One region of the Bradyrhizobium sp. 155 genome, then DNA from elsewhere that is predicted to be linked to it. Evidence: riboswitches for the same ligand, from Rfam matches in the RefSeq annotation. Region 1 holds a riboswitch; the other holds the start of a gene.
The links. Region 1 has a riboswitch for cobalamin ahead of metE (5-methyltetrahydropteroyltriglutamate--homocysteine S-methyltransferase). Riboswitches for the same ligand answer to the same signal wherever they lie in the genome.

Region 1 (5,270 bases):
GAGAAACGGATATCACTCCGCGCGAAATCTGGAGCCGTTTGCCTTCCGCTCCTGTCGGAAACTTCACGACTTTTCCACCACTCGCCCGCTGTCCGGTTGGGACGGCAGTGCCTTGACCGAGATGGGATCCTGCGCCGGTTTGGCTGCCGTGCCCTGAAACACAAGCGGCAGTTTGCCGTCGCACAGCAGCATTTGGTACGTCCCCAAAAACCAACAACGCTCGATTACCTCTCCCGAAGAGCGTGCCAGGGCCTGAATTTCGTATGACGTTCCGTAAGGACCGTAAAATAGATTGTTGTGATGAGACGCATCCACGCGATGGATAAATGAAAAAGTCGGGCTGTGCTTCGCGTCGAGCGTTAATGACGTCGCAATAGGACCTGATCGGACCTCGCCGGCATGCTGTCGGCCGTCGGGTCGAGAATCGAGCTTGTCGCCGGCTGTATGCGACCGCCTCCGCCGACGCCCGCCCGCATTCCGCGGCGCTGGGAACTTTGAAAGCTCCCAAGGACATCGTAAGCCCCCAAAGCGCGTGCATCTTGTTCACAAACGCGTTGGCGAAACGCTCCGGCCCATCATGGCTCGGCCCGCAACTCGCGTGCGGCGGCCACCATATTGACGAGCGCGGGACGCACCTCCTCCCACCTTCGCGTTTTCAGTCCGCAGTCGGGATTGATCCAGAGCTGCCGATCGGAAACTCGCTGCCGCGCCAACACAATCAGCTGCTTGATTTCCGCCGCTGCGGGAATGCGCGGTGAATGAATGTCATAGACGCCGGGCCCGATCTCATTTGGATATTTGTAGCTCTTGAAGGCCTCGAGCAATTCCATCTTAGAACGCGACGTCTCGATTGAAATGACGTCGGCATCCATTGCTGCGATCGCATCGATGATTTCGTTGAACTCGGAATAACACATGTGAGTATGGATCTGAGTTCCGTCGGCGACCACGGAGGAGCAAAGGCGGAAGCTGTCCACCGCCCAATCTAGATAGTTCTTCCACTGCGATTTGCGTAGCGGCAATCCCTCCCGCAACGCAGCCTCGTCGATCTGGATCATGGTCGCTCCAGCCGCCTCAAGGTCGATGACCTCATCTCGGATCGCGAGAGCGATCTGTCGGCATGTCTCGCGCCGCGAGATGTCGTCACGGACAAACGACCAGTTCAGGATGGTCACCGGTCCGGTCAGCATAGCCTTGACGGGTTTTTTGGTCAGAGACTGCGCATAGCGCCACCATTCAACGGTCATGGGCTTCGGCCGGGAGACATCTGCGAACAGGATAGGCGGACGAACGTACCGCGAGCCATAAGACTGAACCCATCCATGCTTGGTAAAAGCGAAGCCCAACAGCTGCTCGGCAAAGTATTGAACCATGTCATTGCGCTCGAACTCACCGTGTACGAGCACGTCCAGGCCGATATCTTCCTGCCACTTCACGGTACGGGCTGTCTCCGCTTTCAGAAGCTGCTCGTACTGCGTGTCATTCAACGTTCCCCGCGCATGAGCCGCGCGCGCATTCCGGACATCGGCCGTTTGCGGGAAGGATCCGATGGTTGTCGTTGGGAACATCGGCAAAGCGAACGCGACGCGCTGGACGTCGGCACGCTGGGTGAACGCACTGCGACGGCGAAGCATGCTATCGTCGATCGCGGCGATTCGTCCGGCGACATTCGCATTGTGGATCTCGGGCGATGTTTCGCGGGTGACGGCTGCCTCCTCCGTAAGCGCAAGTTCATCGGCCACCTCGGCAGCATGGCCGGCCAGCGCTTTGCCCAATATCGAAAGTTCCTTGATCTTCTGAACTGAGAACGCCAGCCATGTCTTCAGATTGGGATCGAGATCGGTCTCTAGCTCAATGTCGATCGGAACATGAAGCAGCGAGCAGGAAGGAGCAATCTGAACACGGTGCCTGCCCAATTTTTGGACCATAGGAGCAAGTTGGTCGAGCAGCGCCGGAAGATTGGAGCGCCACACGTTCCGACCATCAACGACGCCTAGTGAGACCACGAGATCTCTACGGGTTGTGGCGACAATTGCGTCCAACTGGTCAGGTGCCCGAACCAGATCCACATGAAGCCCGGCAACGGGCAAGGCCAAGGTTGTTTCAAGATTGTCGCCGATAGCCCCGAAATATGTGGCCAGCATGATTTTAAGGGCCGGCACAAGCTTTGCGAAATGAGCATAGGCCCGGCGGACAGCCGCCCGCGATGCTTCGTCGACGTCCATCACTAGGCATGGCTCGTCCAGCTGAACCCATTCAGCACCGCGCGAGGATAGTTCGCGGAGAACATCGACATAGACTGGGAGGAGCCGATCGAGCAGCGACAGCGGATTGAATGCGGGATTTGCGCTTTTGCCAAGCTTCAGGAAAGTGACTGGGCCAACTAGGACGGGGCGCGTTTGGTAGCCGAGGCTTTTTGCCTCCTCATATTCCTCGATCGGCTTTCGAGAGGAATACTTAAAGATCTGATCCCGGTGAAATTCCGGCACCATGTAGTGGTAGTTGGTATCGAACCACTTCGTCATTTCCTGTGCGGCTACGCCAGGCCCATGCTGAGCGTGACCACCGTCCTGAGCGCCACGCGCCATGGTGAAGTAGGTCTTGAGCGACACAGGACCTTCGGTCCAGCCGTAGACGTCGGGAATGGCGCCGACCATTAGGCTGGTATCGAGCACATGATCGTAAAACGAGAAGTCATTCGAAGGAATGACGGTCGCACCGCGGGATTTCTGCCGTGCCCAATTAGCGGCACGAAGTCCACTCCCCGCCTCGAGGAGCTCGGCTTCGCTGGAGTTTCCCGCCCAGTACCTCTCGAGCGCGACTTTGAGTTCGCGTCGTGGGCCGATGCGTGACGTCCCCAGTGTGGCAACGGGAAGCGAAAGAAAAGACATAGCTCAGACCCCATGATTGGGGCAAAGGCCATGGCGGACGCATGCAGCGAATATCGCGTGAGCGACAGCTGCTTGGCGCACACCGGGACACCCCGCCCGTGGACGATATATTGTCGAGGCAGGTCTCCTGGCTCGCGGGTCGTCGCTGCTGTCCGGCCTTCCCGAAGCCGCATGGCTTCAGTGACTTCGTTGGACAGCGGCTCGCCGCTTACAGTTGCGGGGGCAGCGCCGGCATTGCACCGGCTTCCCTCTTAGCTCCGGATCAAACGAATCCGAAGACCACGACGACTGGCATTAGGCGCACGAGGATCGATCCGTCAACCTACTAGCATTACAGTTGCTTTTGTTGCGGGCTTCTGAATCCATGGGCAACCATGATTCGAATGTCGTGGGCGCGGGCCGCGTCGGTTGAGGCGACGCTTGCGTTGTGGGCGGCGTCGCTTCGAGAGATCAAGCAACGGATACGTCCGTTGTTCACGCAAGAGCGTGTTGCGACGAATGCAGGTCTGTTCCTGGAAGGTCTGCTCGGAGATGAGCAGCGCAAGACCGGTTGGATGCGCGCGGAGGCGGCTGGCGATCCCGGCCCATGGCGGCAGCAGGCGATTCTGGGTCGTGGAGACTGGGACGCTGATGCCCTGCGCGATATCGTGCACGACTATGTCATCGAGCATTTGGCGGATGACGATGCGGTGCTCGTGATCGACGAGACCGGTTTTCTCAAACAGGGCAAAGCGTCATGCGGAGTGGCGCGGCAATACACTGGTTCGGCAGGAAAGATCACGAACTGCCAGATCGGCGTCTTCGCTGCCTACGTTTCGCGTCATGGCCATGCGTTCATCGATCGCGCGTTGTATCTTCCGAAGGAATGGACCGACGATCCAGATCGTCTGGAAGCCACATATGTGCCTGCCGATGTCGGCTTTGCGACCAAACCAAAGCTTGCGACGAGAATGATCGCACGCGCGATAGCCGGGTCTGTACCATTCAAGTGGGTTGCCGGTGATACCGTCTACGGTGTTGGCAACATCGAACAGCAACTACGTCGGGCAGGCAAAGGCTACGTGCTTGGGGTCAGCAGCGCTCATGTGTTTCGATCCTGGGGCAAGCGACCGCCGGTCGCCGGTACGGCTGCAGACCTCGCCCGGACGCGGCGCTCATCCGACTGGAAGCGCCTGTCGGCGGGAGCCGGAACCAAAGGACCGCGGCTGCACGATTGGTGTTATCTCGAATTGGCGGATCTCGAGGCCGAGCAGTCCAACAGTGCAAATGACGGTTTGTGGACACGCGGTCTACTGATCCGTCGTCGCATTGCCGATGATGACCTCGCCTTCTTCACCACCTGGTGCCCAGCGGGAACAGCCATTGAAACGCTGGTCGCGGTCGAAGGCCATCGATGGGCGATCGAGGACAGCTTTGAAACGGCGAAAAACGAGTTCGGGCTCGATCACAACGAGAGCAGATCCTGGCATGGCTGGCACCGTCATGTGTCCTTGGTGATGCTCGCCTTCGCCATGATGGCCGCGATCCGACATCGCGCTAATCCGCCACCGCCCAAAAAAACGAAACGGCGCCCCCCGGCAAAAGCCAAAACATAACCACCCCACCACTGATCCGTTGGTCAATCCAGGAAATCCGCCGCATTGCTATCAGACTTGCGCGGAAGCGGATTCAACCCGCACACATCATCGCATGGTCCTTCTGGCGCAGAGCTCACCAGGCTGCCGCTCAACGCGCCCACTTCAAATCAAAAAAGCAACTGTAATGCTAGGGTCTGTACCTAATTAGCGAGTTCTGATTCCCTGGTGCTAAGTTGATTCGGCACGGGGGACTTCGATGCGCAAAGGACTGTTCTGGCTCAACGACAAGCAGTGGGCTCAGATAGAGCCGCATCTGCCAACGAACCAGACCGGCCCGGCGCGCGAAGACGATCGACGCATTATCAGCGGTATCATTCACATGCTCCAGTGCGGCGCACGCTGGCGCGATTGCCCGTCCGACTATGGCCCTTACACGACGATCTACAATCGGTTCAATCGCTGGGCTAAGCGCGGACATTGGCAGGCGATCTTTGAAGCGCTCGCCCGCTGCGGCAAGGACCGAGTGGCTTTGTCGATCGACTCCACCTCGATCAAAGCGCATCGCTCGGCGAGCGGCGGAAAAGGGGGGAGTGTGAACAGGCGATCGGCCGCTCGCGCGGTGGGCGGACCACGAAAATCCACGCGCTGAGCGACCCTGATTGCAAACCTTGCGCATTTCATCTCACTCCGGGACAAGCCGCAGACATTGCCGCAGGGCCGGCCCTTTTGAAGCTCGCGCCGCCCATGTCTTCCCTCATTGGGGACAAAGGCTACGATGGCGACGGCTTTCGCGCCGAAATCG
Region 2 (5,270 bases), 1.7 Mb from region 1:
AAGGTCGCCGGGCTCGGATTCAAGCGGGACGTCACGCTGGCCTCGCTGCGTGAGGCGCTTCTGGCGGCCGGTGGTCCCGAAGGCCTCGCAGCAGTGGCGACGGTCAGCGATAAGGCCGACGAGGAGGTGTTGAAGCAGCTCGCGCGCGAATGCGGCTTGCCGATCAAGGCGGTTGCCGCCGAAATGCTTGTTGGCATCGACACGCCGACGCAGTCAAAGCTCGTCGTGGAAAAGTTCGGGACGGGATCGGTTGCCGAGGCGGCGGCGCTCGCAGCGGCCGGACCTCGCGCGCGATTGATTGCGACGCGGGTGGTCTCGCAGGATCGCACCGCGACCGCGGCGATCGCGGAAGGAGACGGCGCATGACGGTGCATTTCATCGGGGCAGGGCCAGGCGCTCCTGACTTGCTGACGTTGCGCGGCCGCGATCTCATCGCCGCCTGTCCGGTCTGCCTCTATGCTGGCTCACTTGTGCCCGAGGGCGTCTTGGCGCATTGCCCGCCCGGGGCGCGGATCGTCAACACCGCGCCGCTGTCGCTCGATGAGATCGTCGCGGAGATCGCCGCCGCCCATGCCGATGGCAAGGACGTTGCGCGGCTGCATTCCGGTGATCTCTCGATCTGGTCGGCGATGGGCGAACAGCTCCGCCGCCTGCGCACGCTCGACATTCCCTACACGGTCACGCCCGGCGTTCCCTCTTTCTCGGCCGCCGCGGCTGCGCTGGAGGCCGAGCTGACGCTGCCCGGCCTTGCCCAGACCGTGGTGCTGACGCGCACGCCGGGCCGCGCCAGCGCGATGCCCGAAGGCGAGAAGCTTGCCGCCTTCGCCGCCACCGGCGCGGTGCTCGCCATCCATCTGTCGATTCATCTGCTCGACAAGGTCGTCGCTGAGCTGACGCCGCATTATGGCGTGGATTGCCCGGTCGCGATCGTCTGGCGTGCGAGCTGGCCCGAGCAGCGCATCATCCGCGCCACGCTCGCAACACTCGACGCTGCTGTCGGGGGCGAGATGGAGCGCACCGCGTTGATCCTGGTCGGCAAGACGCTGGGCTCGGCGGATTTTTCCGAGAGCCGTCTCTATGCTGCCGACTATGACCGCCGCTATCGGCCGGTCGGCGCCGAGCCGCGCTTTCCGGAGGTGTCGTGATGGCGGCAGGGCTCGTTATCTCCGCGCCGGCCTCCGGCGTCGGCAAGACCACACTGACGCTGGCGCTTGCCCGCGCCTGGCGCAACAGCGGATTGCGGGTGCAGTGCTTCAAGAGCGGCCCCGATTACATCGATCCCGCGTTTCATGCCGCCGCGACGGGACGCGCCTCGGTCAACGTGGACAGCTGGGCGATGGATCGCGGGACAATCTCGCATCTCGTCAGTCGTGGCATTGACGCCGATGTCGTGCTGGCCGAAGGCTCAATGGGCCTGTTCGACGGCGTTGCCGCGCGTGGCGTCTGCGGCACCGGGGCGACCGCCGACATCGCGGAGATGCTGGACTGGCCGGTGCTGCTGGTGATCGATCCCTCAGGACAGGCACAAACGGCGGCCGCGAGCGCGGCGGGCCTTCGCGACTACCGCCCCGGTGTGCGCCTTGCAGGCGTCGTGCTCAATCGCGTTGCCAGCCCGCGCCACGAAGCCCTCGTGCGGCGCGCGCTGCTGGATGCCGGCATCGCCGTATTCGGCGCGCTGCCGCGCCATGCCGAGATCAGCCTGCCGAAGCGGCATCTCGGACTGGTGCAGGCCGAGGAGCAGGCGGAAATCGGCAAGCTGATCGACGAGGCCGCGCGCTTCGTTGCCGAGCATGTCGATCTCGACGCGGTGCTGCGTTCGGCGGCCACCTGGTCGCCGCAACCTGCCGCAAGCGGCGTCCTCGAGACGCCGCCCGGTCAGCGCATTGCGCTTGCCCGTGATGCCGCGTTCTCCTTCGTTTATCCGCACATGCTGGAAGCGTGGCGAGCGGCGGGTGCGGAGATCTCGACATTCTCGCCGCTGGCCGATGAAGCCCCTGATCCGGTCGCCGATGTGTGCTGGCTGCCTGGCGGCTATCCCGAGCTGCAGGCCGGCAGGATCGCGGCCAATGCGCGCTTCCGCGGCGGATTGCGCGCCTTCGCCGAGACGCGCCCGGTGCACGGCGAATGCGGGGGCTATATGGTGCTGGGCAGCGCTTTGACCGACGCCGACGGCATCCGCCACGAGATGACGGGCCTGCTCGGCCTGGAGACGAGTTTTGCCAAGCGCCGCATGCATCTGGGCTATCGTCTGGCCGAGCTCGCCGCGCCGATGCCGGGTCATCAGGCGGGTGCACGCCTGCGTGGCCACGAATTCCACTATTCGACGATCCTCGCGCAGCCCGACACGCCACTGGCGGTCGTGCACGACGCGACAGGTGCGGTCATTGCCGAGACCGGCTCGCGGCGGGGACAAGCTACCGGCACGTTCTTCCATCTGATCGCGGAGGACCGGTGAGCGGTTTTGTCTCCTTTGTCTCCGCCGGGCCCGGCGATCCCGAGCTGCTCACGCTCAAGGGTGCAGCGCGGCTGCGCGAGGCCGACGTTGTGCTCTATGACGATCTTGCTTCAGGCGCGATCCTCGATCTGGCCCGGCCCGGCGCCAATCTCGTCGCGGTGGGAAAGCGGGCAGGGCGGGCCTCGACCAAGCAGCACCATGTCAACCGCCTGCTGGTCGACTATGCCGTGACAGGCGCGCGCGTGGTCCGGTTGAAGTCGGGCGATGCCGGCATCTTTGGCCGGCTCGAGGAGGAGCTCGAGACGCTGCGTGAAGCGGGCATCGGCTACGAGATCATTCCCGGCGTCACCTCGGCCTGTGTCGCCGCCGCGCAAGCCGGCATTCCGCTGACCCGGCGTCACACCTCGCGCCGCGTGCAGTTCGTGACCGGGGCGGACGTCACCGGCGAGCTGCCGCCAGATCTCAATTGGGCGGCGCTGGCCGATCCGGAGGCGACGACCGTGGTCTATATGGGCCGGCGGACGTTTCCGGCGTTGGTCGTCAAATTGATCGAGCACGGGCTCGCCCCAACCACGCCGGCGTTGTTTGCCGAATCGCTCGGCCGTCCCGATGAGCGGCTGGTCCGCACCACCATTTCGGAACTTGCAGAGCAGCTTGCGCGGGGCGGAGCGGCCTCCACGGCGGCCGTCATCCTGTTCGGCGCGCTGGCGGGGAATTATCCGTCATGACCGCCTCGTCCGCCCGTCGCCCCTTGACGCCCGGCTGGCGAAAGGGGCACACAGGACACGCATGGTGCTCGACGCGGCGCAAAGCGCCGGAGCATAATCGGGAATGGGGGTGGGCGGACCCAGTTGCGGCGCCCAAAACCCCAGCCGCCCCCGCGACTGTAAGCGGTGAGGGACTTCGATCAGCCACTGGGCCGCGAGGCCCGGGAAGGCCGGAGACTCCCAGTGAACCGCGAGCCAGGAGACCGGCCGTGCACGTTTTGAGGCCAAGGCCGTCGGGTGTGACGGCAAGAAGGATCTGAGCCATGCATATCGAACCCGGACTAGTCTCGGACGCCAAGCTCGTGCTGAGTTATGCAACCGGCATTGCCGTCGGCGGCGTTGCCTTGAAGCTCGCGGTTGAGACCGTGCGCGAGCAGGGCATCACGTCGTTCGCGGCGCGGACGCTCGCCACCACGGGACTTGTGTTTATCTTCTTCGAGATCCTGCCGCACTTCCCGGTCGGCGTCTCCGAAGTGCACTTCATCCTCGGCTCGACCTTGTTCCTGCTGTTTGGCGCGGCGCCTGCGGCCTTCGGCCTCGCGTTTGGCCTGCTGTTCCAGGGCATCTTCTTCGAGCCGCTCGACCTGCCGCAATATGGCATGAACGTCACCACGCTATTGGTGCCGCTGTTCGGAATCCAGGCGATCGCCACGCGGATCGTTTCGAGCAACACGGCCTATGTCGATCTGAAGTACCGCCAGGCGCTGGCGCTTTCGACGACCTATCAGGCGGGCGTCATCGCCTGGGTGGCGTTCTGGGCGATTTATGGCTCCGGCTTCGGCGCGACCAACCTCGCCAACATCGCGACCTTCGCGGCGTCCTATGCGCTGGTCATCGTGATTGAGCCGCTCGCCGATCTCGGCGTGCTGGCGCTGGCAAAGTCGCTGCGCGGCGTCACCGCGCCCGGCCTCGTCACGCCGCGTTTGCACAACGCGGCCTAGAGACAAGCGAACGGGCGGCCCCATGTGCGGCCGCCTTTCGCAGGCACGATGCTCACGCTCTCTCTGATAGGTATCGGTTGCGGCGATCCCGAGCAGCTGACGCGTGCCGCGATTACTGCCATTAACGCGGCCGATCTCGTCCTGATCCCCCGCAAGGGGACGGCCAAGTCCGACCTCGCCGATCTCAGGCGGACGATCTGCGCCGATGTGCTCACCAGCGACACGACCCGCATTGCCGAGTTCGATCTGCCCGTGCGGGACGCCGCTGAAGCGGACTATCGCAAGGGCGTGGACGATTGGCATGATGCCGTGGCCGCCGTCTGGTCGCAGACGATCGGGGATCATCTCGAAGGCGAAGGCAAGGTCGCGCTGTTGATCTGGGGCGATCCCTCGCTTTACGATTCCTCGCTGCGTATCGCGCGGCGGCTCGATCCCTTGCCGACAATCGAAGTCGTGCCCGGCATCACCTCGATCCAGGCGCTGTGTGCGGCGCATGCGTTGCCGCTCAACGACATCGGCGAGCCCTTTCTAGTTTCGACCGGACGCCGCTTGCGCGATGGCGGCTGGCCGCAAGGTGTCGATACCGTTGTGGTGATGCTCGACGGCGGCACGGCATTCGAGTCGCTTGATCCGGCGGGCCTGCACATCTGGTGGGGGGCCTATCTCGGCATGCCCGATCAGATCGTGATGTCCGGCGCGCTGGCCGAGATCGGCCCGCGCATCGTCGCCGTGCGGCAAGAGGCGCGCGAACGGCACGGCTGGATCATGGACAGTTACATCCTCAAGCGCAGGCCGTGAGGCAAGCGAGGCAGCATGCTCCCTGAATGGGTCACCCAACAATGCCCCGACATCTCCGCAGTCCACCGCGAGGCGGCGGTCGCGCGGCAGGCGCAACTGACGAAACCGACCGGCGCGCTCGGCCGGCTCGAGCAGCTCGCGATCGAGCTCGCGGGCCTGCAAGCAACCGAGCGGCCGCGCGCGGCGCGGGTGCCGATCATCATTTTCGCCGGCGATCACGGCATCGTCGCGCAGGGCGTCTCGGCCTATCCGCAGGAAGTGACCATCGCGATGCTGGCGAATTTTGCCTCCGGCGGTGCCGCGATCTCG

Region 2: linked by a shared signal. The riboswitch ahead of IVA93_RS24340 (energy-coupling factor ABC transporter permease) and the one ahead of metE (5-methyltetrahydropteroyltriglutamate--homocysteine S-methyltransferase) in region 1 are both predicted to bind cobalamin.

Annotation. Positions count from the first base shown of each region.
Region 1 is NZ_CP064704.1:6,707,878-6,713,147, forward strand. It holds gene IVA93_RS40830 (hypothetical protein) at 64-192, opposite strand; gene metE (5-methyltetrahydropteroyltriglutamate--homocysteine S-methyltransferase) at 576-2,891, opposite strand; cobalamin riboswitch at 2,992-3,190, opposite strand; gene IVA93_RS32155 (IS701 family transposase) at 3,266-4,486, shown strand; partial or broken gene IVA93_RS32160 (IS5 family transposase) at 4,725-5,270, shown strand, end outside.
Region 2 is NZ_CP064704.1:4,987,891-4,993,160, reverse strand. It holds gene IVA93_RS24360 (cobalamin biosynthesis protein) at 1-366, shown strand, start outside; gene cbiE (precorrin-6y C5,15-methyltransferase (decarboxylating) subunit CbiE) at 1-1, shown strand, start outside; gene cobM (precorrin-4 C(11)-methyltransferase) at 363-1,145, shown strand; gene IVA93_RS24350 (cobyrinic acid a,c-diamide synthase CobB) at 1,145-2,455, shown strand; gene cobA (uroporphyrinogen-III C-methyltransferase) at 2,452-3,183, shown strand; cobalamin riboswitch at 3,229-3,448, shown strand; gene IVA93_RS24340 (energy-coupling factor ABC transporter permease) at 3,486-4,163, shown strand; gene cobF (precorrin-6A synthase (deacetylating)) at 4,212-4,961, shown strand; gene cobT (nicotinate-nucleotide--dimethylbenzimidazole phosphoribosyltransferase) at 4,977-5,270, shown strand, end outside.